3 regions of the Gordonia sp. NB41Y genome follow, and region 3 is predicted to be linked to each of the others. Evidence: predicted binding sites of a transcription regulator. Region 3 holds the regulator's gene; each other region holds the start of a gene.

The links. The regulator LexA, encoded in region 3, represses DNA repair genes until DNA is damaged. The targets are predictions, from matches to a motif close to CGAACANNTGTTCG.
Region 1: a site for LexA is predicted at 1,751-1,764, ahead of Q9K23_RS00240 (HNH endonuclease signature motif containing protein). Genes of this name have one in related genera too.
Region 2: a site for LexA is predicted at 1,792-1,805, ahead of Q9K23_RS05540 (DUF222 domain-containing protein). Genes of this name have one in related genera too.

What each region holds. Positions count from the first base shown of each region.
Region 1 is NZ_CP132196.1:46,696-51,194, reverse strand. It holds gene Q9K23_RS00240 (HNH endonuclease signature motif containing protein) at 1-1,714, opposite strand, end outside; one part of gene Q9K23_RS00235 (IS3 family transposase) at 1,860-2,133, shown strand; AL1L pseudoknot at 2,129-2,263, shown strand; one part of gene Q9K23_RS00235 (IS3 family transposase) at 2,133-3,127, shown strand; gene Q9K23_RS00230 (phospholipase D family protein) at 3,454-4,499, opposite strand, start outside.
Region 2 is NZ_CP132196.1:1,297,036-1,301,534, forward strand. It holds gene Q9K23_RS05535 (benzoate/H(+) symporter BenE family transporter) at 1-948, opposite strand, end outside; gene Q9K23_RS05540 (DUF222 domain-containing protein) at 1,845-3,698, shown strand; gene Q9K23_RS05545 (MBL fold metallo-hydrolase) at 3,868-4,499, shown strand, end outside.
Region 3 is NZ_CP132196.1:504,692-509,190, reverse strand. It holds gene Q9K23_RS02115 (DeoR/GlpR family DNA-binding transcription regulator) at 1-92, opposite strand, end outside; gene ptsP (phosphoenolpyruvate--protein phosphotransferase) at 273-1,940, shown strand; gene lexA (transcriptional repressor LexA) at 2,060-2,713, opposite strand; gene Q9K23_RS02100 (LysM peptidoglycan-binding domain-containing protein) at 2,998-3,753, shown strand; gene nrdR (transcriptional regulator NrdR) at 3,778-4,287, shown strand; gene hrpA (ATP-dependent RNA helicase HrpA) at 4,261-4,499, opposite strand, start outside.

The DNA of each region.
Region 1 (4,499 bases), 460 kb from region 3:
CCAGGATCTCGACCAGGCGGGTTTCGATCGGCCCGACGGGGGTGATGACTTCCCGGATGGGGAGTCTCATCTGTGTGTCTGTCGGGTCGGGGTTCGGGGTGATGTCGATGGGCGGTTCGATGTGGATGGGTGGGTCGAACACCTTGATCACCAGGGCATCGTCGTCGATCATGACGAACCCGTCGTCGGTGGTGCTGTCGAGAGTCACCGTGGCGGACTGGCCGGCCTCGGTGGTGGTGGTGGTGGTTTCGGTGCCGTGGATTTCGGCACGGACTTGTGCCAGGTGTTCCACATACTGTTGCCCGACATCCGGCAACCGGTTCACCTGTTTCTCGTTCTGGGGTTGGCCGGGTTTCGCATTGCGTTGCCACCAGGTGCGGCCCTCATCCGGACCCGACCTGATTTTCCCGGTGGTGTACTGGCCGGGTTGATCACCGACCATCCGGTGATGGGTGGGACAGGCCGGTGCCAACTCGATGATGTCGGTGCGGCCGCCGTCGGCGAAGTCGTTGACCGCGTGATGGATTTCGACGTGTGCCGCGGCCCGATCGCATCCGGGTGCCGAACAGTGATGGCCGTCGGGGGCGGAAAACAACATCAATCGTTGATGTTTGGTGGCTATCCGTTTCGCTTGCCCGAAGTAGAGGGGGATGGCGGTGTGGTTTTTGAACACCGACAAATACATTTGGGCGTCGGCGGCAAGATCCACCAGGTCTGGCATGGGGATGAGGGTTCCGGTCGCGGTGATGGCGTATCCGGCTTCGCGGATCAGGTCGTTGACATCGGTTTTGACGATCAGCTGGATCGGCACACCCATGTTGGTTTTGCCGAGCATCCCGTCGGCGAGCACGGCAGTCAGCAGGGCGTTGACCGCATCATGGTTGCGTTGGGGTTGGGTACGCATGTCTTTGACCGCCGCACCCTCCAAACCGTTGGGGTCGACGATCTCGGCGGTGCGACTGTCCCCGTTCAGGCCGTTCGGTGTGTCGGGGTTGTTGACGCCGTGTTTGCCCCAGGCGGCGAAGAGTGTTTCGAGTCGGGCGCGCAGGATGGGGTCGACGTAGCCGGTCAGTTTGGACATGCCGTCGGCGCCTTGTTTGCCGAGGGTGATTCCGCGTCGACGATCCCGGTCTTTCTTCTCGATCAACTCGCCGTCGGGGTCGATGTGGGCGATGATGCGGGAGCCGCAGGTGCCGAGTGCGGATGCCCCGAATTCGGTGGCGTGTCGGGCGAGGGTGCGTTCGGCGGCGATCTTCTCGTCGTAGGCGGCGGCGAGGGGGATTTTCTTGAGCCAGGACAGGGCGATGTCGATGTGGGTGGTGCCGGCGTCGCCGGAGGCGAATACTTTCGCGAGTTCGGGGTATTCGGGTTGGGTGGGTTCGCCGGTCAACGATCGTTCGGGTTGGACGCGGTCCATCCGTTCCAAACGGGCTTTGCAGTTGGAGGCGTGGAGTTCGGTGTCCATGAATGCGAAGATGGTGCGGTAGCCGCGGTCGCGGTGGATGTCTCGGTGGTTGATTTCGGTGATCACCCGGTCACTTTGGAAGGTCAACCGGTTCAACGATTTTTCGGTGGTTTTCGCGACGGTGATCAGGGTGTCGGCATCACTGGTGGTGAGGTCGGCGGTAGCGAGTAGATCCAACCCTTGCGTGATCAGGGCGACTGCTTGTGACACACGCGATTGGGGATCGGTTGTACCGGTGTCGTTGGTCATCGACGCTCACCCCCTGTCGCGTGAAGATCCTTCTATGATACAGGTGTTCGATGGTGTGTGCAATGGGTTTGGGGTGTAGGGTTTTCGGAGCTTGAATCCCCCGGGGTTTCGTGCCGCTTCCTTTTGAGTCAGGAAGGATGAGCACATGCCGAAGAACATTGATCCCGAGGTCAAGGCTCGTGCGTTACGGATGTTGGCCGAGCATGGCGGGGAGTACTCGTCGACGACGGCAGCAGCTGCAGCGATCGCGAAGAAACTCGGAGTGAGTAAAGAGACGGTGCGCCGGTGGGCGGTGCAGGCCGAGGTCGATGGGGGCCGGAGGCCCGGGGCCAGCAGTACCGAGCTCGCCGAGCTGAAGCGTTTGAAGGCCGAGAACAAGCGGTTGCGTGAGGACGTCGAGGTGTTGAAAGCGGCGACGTCTTTCTTCGTGGGGGAACTCGACCCCCGCAATCGATGATCATCAGCTTCATTGATGAGATGCGTACCAAAGGTGTTGCGGTCGAGTCGATCTGCCGAGTCCTGTCTGAGCAGGGCTGTCAGATCGCCGCACGCACCTATCGGGCCTGGCGGTCGCGTCGGCCTGCCGGACGCACCCATTCCGATGCGGTGACGGTGGACAGGATTCGTGATATCGCTTGGCGGACCGATGATCGTGGGCGGCGTCGGCTGACGCCCGAAGGGCTGTACGGGCGTGAGAAGATGCGTGCTCTGCTGCACCGGACGTGCCTGCCGGGGGTGTCTGTCGGATCGGTTGATCGGGCGATGAAGGTGTTGGAACTCAACGGTATTCGTCGTTGTACGAAGATTCGGACGACGATCCCTGCAGCGGGTGGGAAACGGGCTGGTGACTTGTTGAACCGGGAGTTCACCGCGCCGGCCCCGAACCGGGTGTGGGTCACCGATTTCACCTATGTGCGGACCTGGCGGGGTTGGGTGTATGTCGCGTTGATCCTCGATGTGTATTCCCGCAAGATCGTGGCGTGGCATGCGTCTACGTCGAAAACGGTTGAGCTGGTGATGATTCCGCTTCGGATGGCGCTCTCGGAGCGGGAGTGGGAAGGTCGGCCGGTGGTGGCGGGCGAGTTGATCCATCACAGTGATGCGGGTTCGCAATATACGTCGTCGGCCCTGACGGGCACGCTTGATCTGGAATCGATCACCGCGTCGATCGGATCGGTGGGCGACGCCTACGACAATGCGCTGATCGAGTCGACGAACGGCCTGTACAAGACCGAGTGCATCCAGACCACGGTGTTCCACGCTGGGCCCTACAAGGACCTCTCGGACGTCGAATACGCGACCCTGGGTTACGTCGACTGGTTCAACTCGACTCGGCTGCACGGGTCGATCGGCTTGGTCCCGCCCAACGAGTACGAGGCTGCCTACTATGCTGGGGTCACTACCAGCAGGTAGCCCACCAACGAGGTGGCACGAAACCTGGGGTGCTTCAGCTTGTTGCGGGAGTTTTGCGAGTTGGGTTCTGCTCGATCTGTTACGCCCAGTGGGTGGTTGTGTTGTTGGATGTGGTCGCCACTCGAGGTGGCCTGCGGAGATTTCGACACGGGTCCTCGCTCCGCTCGGTCCCGGCTCAATCATCAAATGGGGTCCCGGCTCAATCAGCCAATCAGCAAGTAGCGGTTGGTGGTTGAGCCGATGACGAGCGTAGCGACGAGACGTGTCGAAACCTCAGACAGCCGACGTCGGAAACGCGACCACTACGAAGTGGTCGGCTCCGACACCTACGATGTCGTCCACGTGAGGCCGGTCCAGAGCCCGACGAGTGCGTCGATGACGCTGCGACGGAGGTATCCCATGTCGAGTTCCGCGGTTACGCCGCCCTCACGTAATGCGTACTTCGCGTCGGCGTACAGGACCACCTCCGACGAGGTCTGACGAAGGATGAAGTAATACCGTGTGTCGGGGTCGCTGTCGATCCACCGTCCGATCACCCGACCGGGCGTTCCCAACACGGACTTCGAGCTGGGGTTGCCCCGTTTGGTGGTCGTGTGGATCGGAACGATGTGGACGCCCTCGGAGTACAGCGGCTCCAGCCCGGAGTCGACGTTCTGCCGGAAGACCTCGACAGTGAGCCCGGACCCTTCCTCGACGCCCAGTTCCAGCGCGAGAGCCTCGGCATGATCGATGGCGTCGTCAGGTATGTCCGTGTTCGCGCGGACCGCGGCCAGGTACACACGCTGCGGTCGCTGGTAGGCGATCCTGCCGGCGTCCGACGGATCGTCCGCGGTCGATGAGGCCCGGACCGGGTCCACGTCGATCGCGTCATCTCCGGTCGACGCGACATCGGCCGATCCGGTGTCCGCGGAGCTGACCTCGGACGAGGCGGGGCGAGTCACGTCCGTGTCCATGGTCTCCGCGATGTCGTCGGCTTCGGTGGTCCCGTCGACCTCGGTGACGGCGGTCGACACATCGCCGTTCGTGGTGTCGGTGTTCGCCGAGTCGGCTTCCACCGGCACCGTGGTGCCGTCGTACCGAGCACAGAGCCGGGTCAGCGCCGCCGAGCCCAACTTGGTGGCCGACGTCTTCCAGCCGGCGAAGGTCGCTCGCGCCTGCTCGACTAGCTCGGTGGAATCGGTGACGAGGGCGGCCTCGTGCAGGATGCTGGCCGAGTGTTGCGTGGCATCTGCCGAACCGACGACCAGGAATGGCTCCGGCCCCGAATCGCTTTGGGCCAGAATCATCTTGGCGTGGAGGTGGGGGAGGGAGTAGATACTGACGCCTGCGCGATACCAGCGCAGCAGCGTGTGCGGGTTCGTCATGTGCGCGT
Region 2 (4,499 bases), 790 kb from region 3:
CATCGCCTGCATCAGCTCGACGAACACCGGCGCGAACAGGCCAACCACGATCGCCAGCACGCCGAAGGTCAATGCCGCGATGTAGTGCCGTTCGCGGCGGCCGTCCGACACCAGCAACGCATTGGTGGGGCCGGTCAGGCACGTCGAGATGGCCCCGACCGTCGCGGCGGCCGCCGACCACACCCCGCAGGCGATGGTGACGGCGTTGACCGGCACACGATGCCCCGAGGCGCGCAGCACCGCCACGCCCTGCCCGTTCTGCACCACGATCACCGTGATGGCCAGCGGGAGCACCAGTTCCAGTGCGGCCCGCACCGTGAACTCCGGCACGGTGAACACGGGGACCGCCAGCGGCGACGACGGCTTCGGTCCGGGGTGGAACGACCCGGTCGCGGCAACGGCGATGCCGCCCACCACGAACGCCCCGATGATCGGTGGCATCCACCGACTCACCGTGCCGTGGAACTGCAAGCCGAAGAAGGCGATCACGATGGGTGCGGCCACCCACGGGTCGGCACCGACGGCGGCGACGATGTCCAGGCCGAAGTGCAGGAAGACGCCGGCGACCATGCCCATCACGATCGGCATCGGCAACGCCGACATCGCTTGTCGCACACGGCCGGTCAATCCGACGAGAAGGATCAGCAGACCGGTCAGCAAGAAGGCGCCGACCACCTCGGCCCAGGACAGGTGCTGCAACGACGCGCCGACCAGCACCGTGCCCGGAATGGTCCACGCGAAACCCAGCGGCGCCCGGTACACCCAGCTGGCGATCAGCGTCAGGATGCCGTTGAGCACGAACACCCCGAAGATCCACGACGACAGCTGTGCGGCGGTCAGATGTCCGGCGGCACCGGCCGCCAGGATGACCGCGACCGGACCCGACGCCGCGAAGATCAGGCCGATCACACCGTTGACCACGTAGGTGCCGCCGATGTCCCGGAGCATCTCCCTGGGGCGCGGGGGCCGCAGGGTCGGCCGTTCGACGATTCCCGCGATCGGTCGTGGTTCGTGAACGACGGCGGCCTCGTTCTCGGCGTCGTTCTCCGAGAAGGGTGCGGACATCCTTGTGCTCTCCTCGTCCGTCGTTGTGCCGTCCTCCTCGTGGGGCTGCTGTCTGTGATGCTAGCCACGGATTCATCACGAACAAGGACATGATTTCTGTCGAATGATCGGCGAGGTTTATCAACCGATGTCCCGTCGGCGTTTCCCTCGAACGCACCTGATCACCGCGCAGCACGAATCCGGACTCCCCTCTCGCCGAATCCCGACATCTCGCCCACAGCCCCCGTTCGCAACTCTCGCTCTCTGTTCCCACTCCCGAAACTAGGGGAAGGTTGTCCTTCCCCTAGGTTCGCAACCTTCCCCCAGTTGAAACCCGGGGAAGGTGACGAAAGTAGGGAAAGTTCACCTTCCCCTACTTTCGGGAAACGTCGATGACGCGGCGCCCCGCCACCCCGGGCCCAACTCCCGACTCCCGGCCCGCGTCCCGGCTCCCGGCCCGCGTCCCGAATCTAGGGGAAGGTTGTCCTTCCCCTAGATTCGCAACCTTCCCCCAGTTGAAACCCGGGGAAAGTGACGAAAGTAGGGGAAAGCTCACCTTCCCCTACTTTCGGGAAACGACGACGACGCGGCCGGCCGCCAGAACGAATCAAGCAACAACGGCCAACCGGAATACCGGCCGACAGGAACTGCCAGGAACTCCCGGCAACGGAAAGTACCGGCCTCCCCAGCCACCGAATACATCGGCCACAGAGTTTGTCGGTGGCCTCGTGTACCGTGATCTGTAATCGAACAACAGTTCTTTACCGCAGGTCGCAGGCACTCCGGGGGGAGGTGATCAGATGACGAACACACCCACGACATCACTGTCGTTCACCGATTCCCGCTGGCCGCAATTGCCACACGACAATGCCGATCTATTGGGTGGGGTCGACCCGAAAACACCCGAACAGTCCTCCACCAACGACCTACTGATCGGGTTACGCGAGATCGATCGAGGACGATCGTTTCTGGCCTGGTCGACCTACCGGTCGGTGATGGAACTCATCGGCCGCCATGTCGATGCCGACCGCGGTGTGGCCGGGGCACCATCGGGGTTCGTCGATCTGGCCAAGAAGATCTCGCGTGTGCGTGGCATCACCCAACGCGCCGCCGAACTCCTCATGGACGAATCCATCGCCGTTCTCCACCACCTGCCTCATGTGGCGGAAGTGTTGCGGGACGGTTGGATCACTCCCGAGTTGATGAAGGTGGTGGTGTCGCGGACCGCGCTGGTACACGGCCGTGAATCGGCACCCAAGGTCGACGCCGAGATCGCCGAGTTGATCCGCCGACGCCGACGACTGTGGTCGAAGAAAACCATCACCGACATGGCCGACCGGGTCGTGTTCCGCCACGACCGTGACGCCGTGCGTGAAGCCCGGGAACGATGCCTGGACAAACGTGGTGTGTGGACCTCGTTCAGCACTGACGGGACCGGGGAGATCGCCGGCACCATGGCCGCCGACCGGGTCGAACTGTGCAGTCTCGTGATCGGTGCCCTCGCGAACACGGTGTGCCCACATGATGGGCGATCCTCGCAGAACCGGAAATCCGACGCCATGTTCGCACTCCTGTCGGGGACCCAGTTCGAGTGTGAATGCGGGCGGGAGGACTGCCCGGCCGAGATCCCCGAGGCCGGGTCGATCCCGAAGGTGCAGTACGTGATCCACCTGTTGGCCAACGAGGCCACCGTCGCCGACCTCGACACCGTCACCGGCCGACCCCAACCCCGACCCGCACCTGCCACACCCGAACCTGATCCGGAAGTACACAGCGACAACAGTTCTGAGACTCCGCTCGATCTCGGCGCCCCTGCGACCGGTGCCACCGAGCGTGACGCGGCAGCCGAGGCGGTCGAGTCGGTCGAGGCGGAACCGGCCGGTATCGACACGCCCGCGAATCCGGTTGTCACACCGGATGTTGCGTCCACTGGTTCCTCGGATCTACCCGCCGGTGCGGCACCGGGGTATCTGTTCGGCAAGGGTGTGATCGCCCCGGAATTCGTGCGGGACCTCGCCTCCCACCCGAATGCCCGGTTCACGCGGCTCGTCCCCCGGGGTGTGCGGCCCGAGGATGTGGTGTTGCCGCCGACTCTGCCTTCGGATCCGTACCGGCCGTCCGCCGCCCTCGACGAGTACGTGCGTCTGTCCTATGCCACGTGTGCTGATGTGGCGTGTACTCGAAGCTCCTTCGATGCCGATCTCGATCATGTCACCGAATACGACCACCACAATCCGGCGGCGGGTGGGCAGACCACCCCGATCGGGTTGAATCCGAAGTGCCGGTTCGATCATCTCCACAAAACCCATTCCGAGTGGGTCGATGATCAACACCGTGACCCCCACACAAGTCGGTTGATCATCGAATACACCACCCCGGAAGGGTTGATCCTGCCCGGACCGGCGGAAACCATGGAAGATTTCTTCCCCGGCCTACGCCGCTACCGGTTCGACGACCCACCACAAGCCCCACCCACCCCACCAGGACCGCCAGGCCCGCCGGGTGCGTATCTGAAACCGGATGGGGAACGAATCCTGGACCGGGAATCCACACTGGCCCGCAAACATCGCCGTCGACGACTCGAGCGGCAACGCAACCGTGCCCGCAACCAGACTCCCGCCACCCAGACGGACTCGCCCGACCCGCCCTTCTGAGGGCGTTGACACGCTCGCCGAAACCCCTCGGCGTGATCCCGGGCATCGAACATGGTTCGCTACCGTGGTCGCATGTCAGCAACCGCGTCGCGTGAGGCCTACTTCGAGGCCGGTCTCGCCAAGTCGGTGCTGGCACTGCTGGACGACGCCGAGGCAGCGCACAGGTAGCGTGTCGACGTCCGGCGGCAAGGTGGCCTGCTCATATCCGGTGAGGAGATACATCGACCAGCTCGCGTACCTCGGTGTCGGGGAACGGCACACCATCGACGGCTTCGACCTCACCGGCGGCCCGTACCCGCATCAGGCCCGCCTGCTGCGGCGCGCCGGTGCACCCGACCTCGCCGACGCCGTCGACGCGCTGGACCTCGAGGACTTCGAGCGGGACCAGCCGTTCGGCCCGCCGACCCACTGGATCTCCGATGCGGAGACCTTCGACCTGGGCGCACAGACGCTGCACACCCACCGGACCCCGGGACACACCCGCGGGCACACCGTCTTCGAGCTGCCGGAGTCCGGACTGCTGTTCACCGGCGACCACCTGCTGCCCCGGATCACACCGTCCCTCGGCTTCGAACACACCCCCGAGGACTCGCCCGAGACCTCCTATCTCGGCTCGCTCACACAGTTCGCCGACCGCACCGGGCTGCGCATGCTGCCCGCGCACGGCGACGCCTCGTATCCGGCCGACGTCCGTGCCCGAGAACTGCTCGACCACCACGACCGTCGCCTCGGCGAGATCCGACAGCTGGCGGCCGACGGCCACCGCGACGCCGCCTCGATCGCCGCGGCGATGACCTGGAC
Region 3 (4,499 bases):
ACGTCGAACTGTTCGGCGAGGTCGCTGACCGACGCCCGACCTTGCGTGCTCACCTTTTCGGCGATCGCCCGCTGTCGCTCTTCCGCGTACACGTTGCTCCGATCGAGTGACGCCACTCACCAGCGATGTGGATATAAGTGGCTATCAATGTTGATATATCTGTGTTTACGCCTGAACGTATTGACAAGTCAAGCTTTTCTTGTAACTTCGATCACAAGACAAGTGCAGAGTGAAAGGGCACGGTCGTGAATCAGCTGAAGGACGAGGTGGCGATGGAGTCGCTACAGGGCACCCCGGTGGTCGGCGGTATCGCATACGGGCCGGTGATCCGGGCCGGAGAGCGAATCGGCGCCGCCGGCGATCTCGAGACCCGCACCGAGGTCGACGAGGCAGACCGTGACGCCGAGCAGGCCCGGTTCACCGCCGCCGCGGCGGCGGTCGCCGCCCGCCTGCGCGATCGCGCCTCCCATGCATCGGGCGCAGCCGCCGAGGTCCTGATCGCCACGGCCGGCCTCGCCGAGGATCGCGGCTGGACCGGGGCGGTGGCCAAGCGCATCGCCGACGGCGCGCCCGCGGCACTCGCCGCGACCGGGGCCACCGCCCAGTTCGCGGAGATGTTCACCGCGCTCGGCGGCGTGATGGCCGAGCGTGTCACCGACCTCGAGGACGTTCGTGACCGGGTGATCGCCGAGGTCCTGGGACTCCCGGAACCCGGTGTCCCGGTACCGGAGTCGCCGTCGGTGCTCTTCGCCGACGACCTCGCACCCGCCGACACCGCCGGACTCGACCCGGCGCTGGTGACCGCCTTGGTCACGCGGCTGGGCGGACCCACCAGCCACACCGCGATCATCGCCCGCCAGCTCGGCATCCCCTGTGTGGTCGCGGTGGCCGGACTCGACGCGGTGGCCGCAGGCACCACCGTGCTGGTCGACGGCACCGCCGGCAGCGTGGAGATCGACCCGGAGCCGACGGCTGCCCGGGCGGCGGTGGCCGAGAGCCGCCGGCAGGCCGAGGTCGTCGCCGCGTGGTCGGGACCGGGCCGCACGGCCGACGGTCACGAGGTGGCCGTGCTCGCCAACGTGGCCGACGGCGTCTCCGCGCGCGCCGCGACCGGATACCCGGTCGAGGGCATCGGCCTGTTCCGCACCGAGCTGACCTTCCTCGACCGCGCCGACGAGCCGACGGTCGACGAGCAGGTGGTGCTCTATCGCGAGGTGATCGACGCGTTCCCGGGCGGCAAGGTGGTGATCCGCACGCTCGACGCCGGCTCGGACAAGCCGCTGCGCTTCGTCGACCACGGCGCCGAGGCGAACCCTGCGCTGGGTATCCGCGGAAACCGGCTGACCGCAACCCATCCCGAGATCCGGACGAATCAGCTCGACGCGATCGCCCGGGCCGCCGAGGAGTCCGGTGCCACCGCGCGGGTGATGGCACCGATGATCGCCGGACCGGCCGAGGCCGCAGACTTCGCCGCCGAGGTGCGGTCACGAGGGATGATCGCGGGGGTGATGATCGAGATCCCGTCCGCGGCGATCCTGGCATCGGCGGTGCTCGCCGAGGTGGACTTCGTCTCGATCGGGACCAACGATCTGACCCAGTACACGATGGCCGCCGACCGTATGTCGGCCGAGCTGGCCGAGCTCACCGATCCGTGGCAGCCGGCGGTGTTGCACCTGATCGAGGGTGTGGCCCGGGCCGGTGCCGACGCCGGAAAGCCCGTCGGGGTGTGTGGCGAGGCGGCCGCGGATCCGCTGCTCGCCTGCGTCCTGGTGGGGATGGGGGTGAGCTCGTTGTCGAGTGCCCCCGTCGCGGCGGCGGCCGTCGGCGCACGCCTCGGACAGGTGTCGCTGGCGCAGTGCCGTGATGCGGCCCGGGCGGCCCTGGCGACCTCGGAGGCGGCCGCCGCGCGGGCGGCGGCAGCGGCGGTCCTGGCCGGCTGAGCACGCCCTCGCCCGGCACCGTACCGGCGAGAACCGCTGTGTGAGAACGACTTCAGAAGAACTGTCCTCAGGGATGCGATTCCTGAGGGCAGTTCTCGTCGAGGTGGGTTCGCCGGGTGTCAGACCCGACGCATCACGGTGACGACCTTGCCGAGGATGACGGCGGTGTTGCCCGGGATCGGGTCGAAGAGCTCGTTGTGCGGCATCAGCCACACCTGGCCGTTGCCGCGCTTGAAGGTCTTGACGGTGGCCTCGCCGTCGATCATCGCGGCGACGATGTCGCCGTTGTCGGCCACGTTCTGCTGACGGACCACCACCCAGTCGCCGTCGCAGATCGCGGCGTCGATCATGGACTCGCCGACCACCTTGAGCATGAACAGCGATCCGTCGCCGACCAGCTCGCGCGGCAGCGGGAAGACATCCTCCACGGCCTGCTCGGCGAGGATCGGTCCGCCGGCGGCGATCCGGCCGAGCACCGGCACGAATGCCGGGGTCGGCAGACCGGCTGCGGCCGGGTCGTCGGAGGGATTCGGGTCGATCTGGTTGTCCTGCACGTTGACCGCACGCGGGCGATTGGCGTCGCGCTTGAGCAGTCCCTTGCGTTCGAGGGTGCGCAACTGGTGGGCCACCGACGAGGTCGAGTTGAGACCCACCGCATCACCGATCTCGCGGATGCTCGGCGGATAGCCGCGCTCGCGGACCGATCGGCGGATCACCTCGAGCACCTCGCGCTGACGCTGGGTCAGCGTGGCCTCGATGACCACCGGGTCGATCGCATCCGGGTTCGCCGCTGCTCGCGACGATCCCGCCCTCGACGACCCGGCCTTCGACTTCGCGCCCGACGACCCGGCCGCGCGCCGCGTCTTGTCACTCATCGCGTACGTGTCCTTTCCGTGCCGCCCCGCGTCGGCATCTTCTGTGATCGAGGTTATCCCACGTTCCCGACAACCTCAAACACCTGTTCGACGTGTTTCCACGACATTTGTCGGAGCCCCGTGATAGAACTTCGAACAACAGTTCATCGAACGCGTGATCGAGAAACGGGAGGCTCTCTCTCATGCACACAACCCTGATATCGGACCGTCCGGCGGCGGCAGCGGCCCCGTCGGCCACCCGTCCGTCCGGCACCCCCACGCCCCGACCTGCGGCGGGAGCCCGCGGCGCCGATCGGCACCCGGGGGGCCGGCGCCCCGGCGGTCGCGGTGCGGGCCGGCATCCGGCCGAGGCCGATGCCATGCGCGTCGGGCTCGAACACCGCGGTCTCGCCGAACACCGCGGTCGGATCGAACACCGCGGTCTCGCCGAACACCGCGGTCGGATCGAGCACCCGGGCGTCGAGCGGCGCGTCACGACCGCGGCCCGCAGCCGCGGTCGGGTGGTGGCGGGGCGCGGGAGTACCGAACGTGTGGGCGGCGGACGTGTGGGTGCCGGACGTGGCGGTGCCGGTCGTGTGGGCCCTGGCCGGGTGGCCTGTGCCGATGCGGTGGTGGTCCCGGTGCGCGGGACCGCGGTGTCGTCGGTCCATCGTCGGCGTCGCACCACCGCGGTCGCGGTCATGACCGGTGTCGCACTGGCGATGCTGGTGTGGATCGTCGCGATCGTCGGCTCGGACTATCAGCGCGCCACCGTCCCGTCCCCGGTCTCCACCCAGGTGGTGCACGTGCGGGCGGGGGAGTCGCTCGGGTCGATCGCCGCCCGGGTGGCCCCGGACATGCCGAGCCGGGTGGTGATCGACGAGATCGTCGAGCTCAACGACATGGCGGGCAGCGGCCTGCAGGTCGGGCAAGCACTGCTGACGCCGCGCTACCGCTGACCGGTGGGACGGTATTGTCTTTGTATGCGCTGCCCGTTCTGCAGAAACGAAGACACCAAGGTCATCGACTCGCGTGTCGCCGACGAGGGGCAGGCGATCCGTAGACGGAGGTCGTGCAGTTCCTGTGGTCGCCGCTTCTCCACCGTGGAGACCGCCGTGCTCGCCGTGGTGAAACGCAATGGCGTCACCGAACCGTTCAGCCGGGAGAAGGTCATGCGCGGTGTGCGCCGGGCCTGCCAGGGACGCCACGTCGACGAGGACGATCTCGCCCAGCTCGCCCAGCAGGTCGAGGAGGCGGTCCGCGCCTCCGGTGCCGCCGAGATCCCCAGCAACGAGGTCGGTCTGGCCATCCTCAAACCCCTGCGCGACCTCGACGAGGTCGCCTACCTGCGCTTCGCGTCGGTCTACCGGTCGTTCGACTCGCTGGAGGACTTCCAGCGCGAGATCGACGACCTGCGCGACGAGCACTCCCGGCACGGGGAGGCCGTCGGCGTCAACGGGGCCGTCTCAGCCGAGACGGTCAAGGGTTCGTAGCGCGCGCTTCTCCGACACCGGATATCGCGTGCCCAGCCGCTGGGCGAACAACCCCACCCGTAGTTCCTCGACCATCCAGTGGGCCTGTTCGTTGACCCGGTCGCGGCGGGGTGCGGGGACCTGGTCGAGGCGCTGATTCCATCGTGCGATCACCCGGTCGACGCTGGCCATCGCGTCGTGATCGCGCGTCGCGGATCCGGGCAACTGCTCCA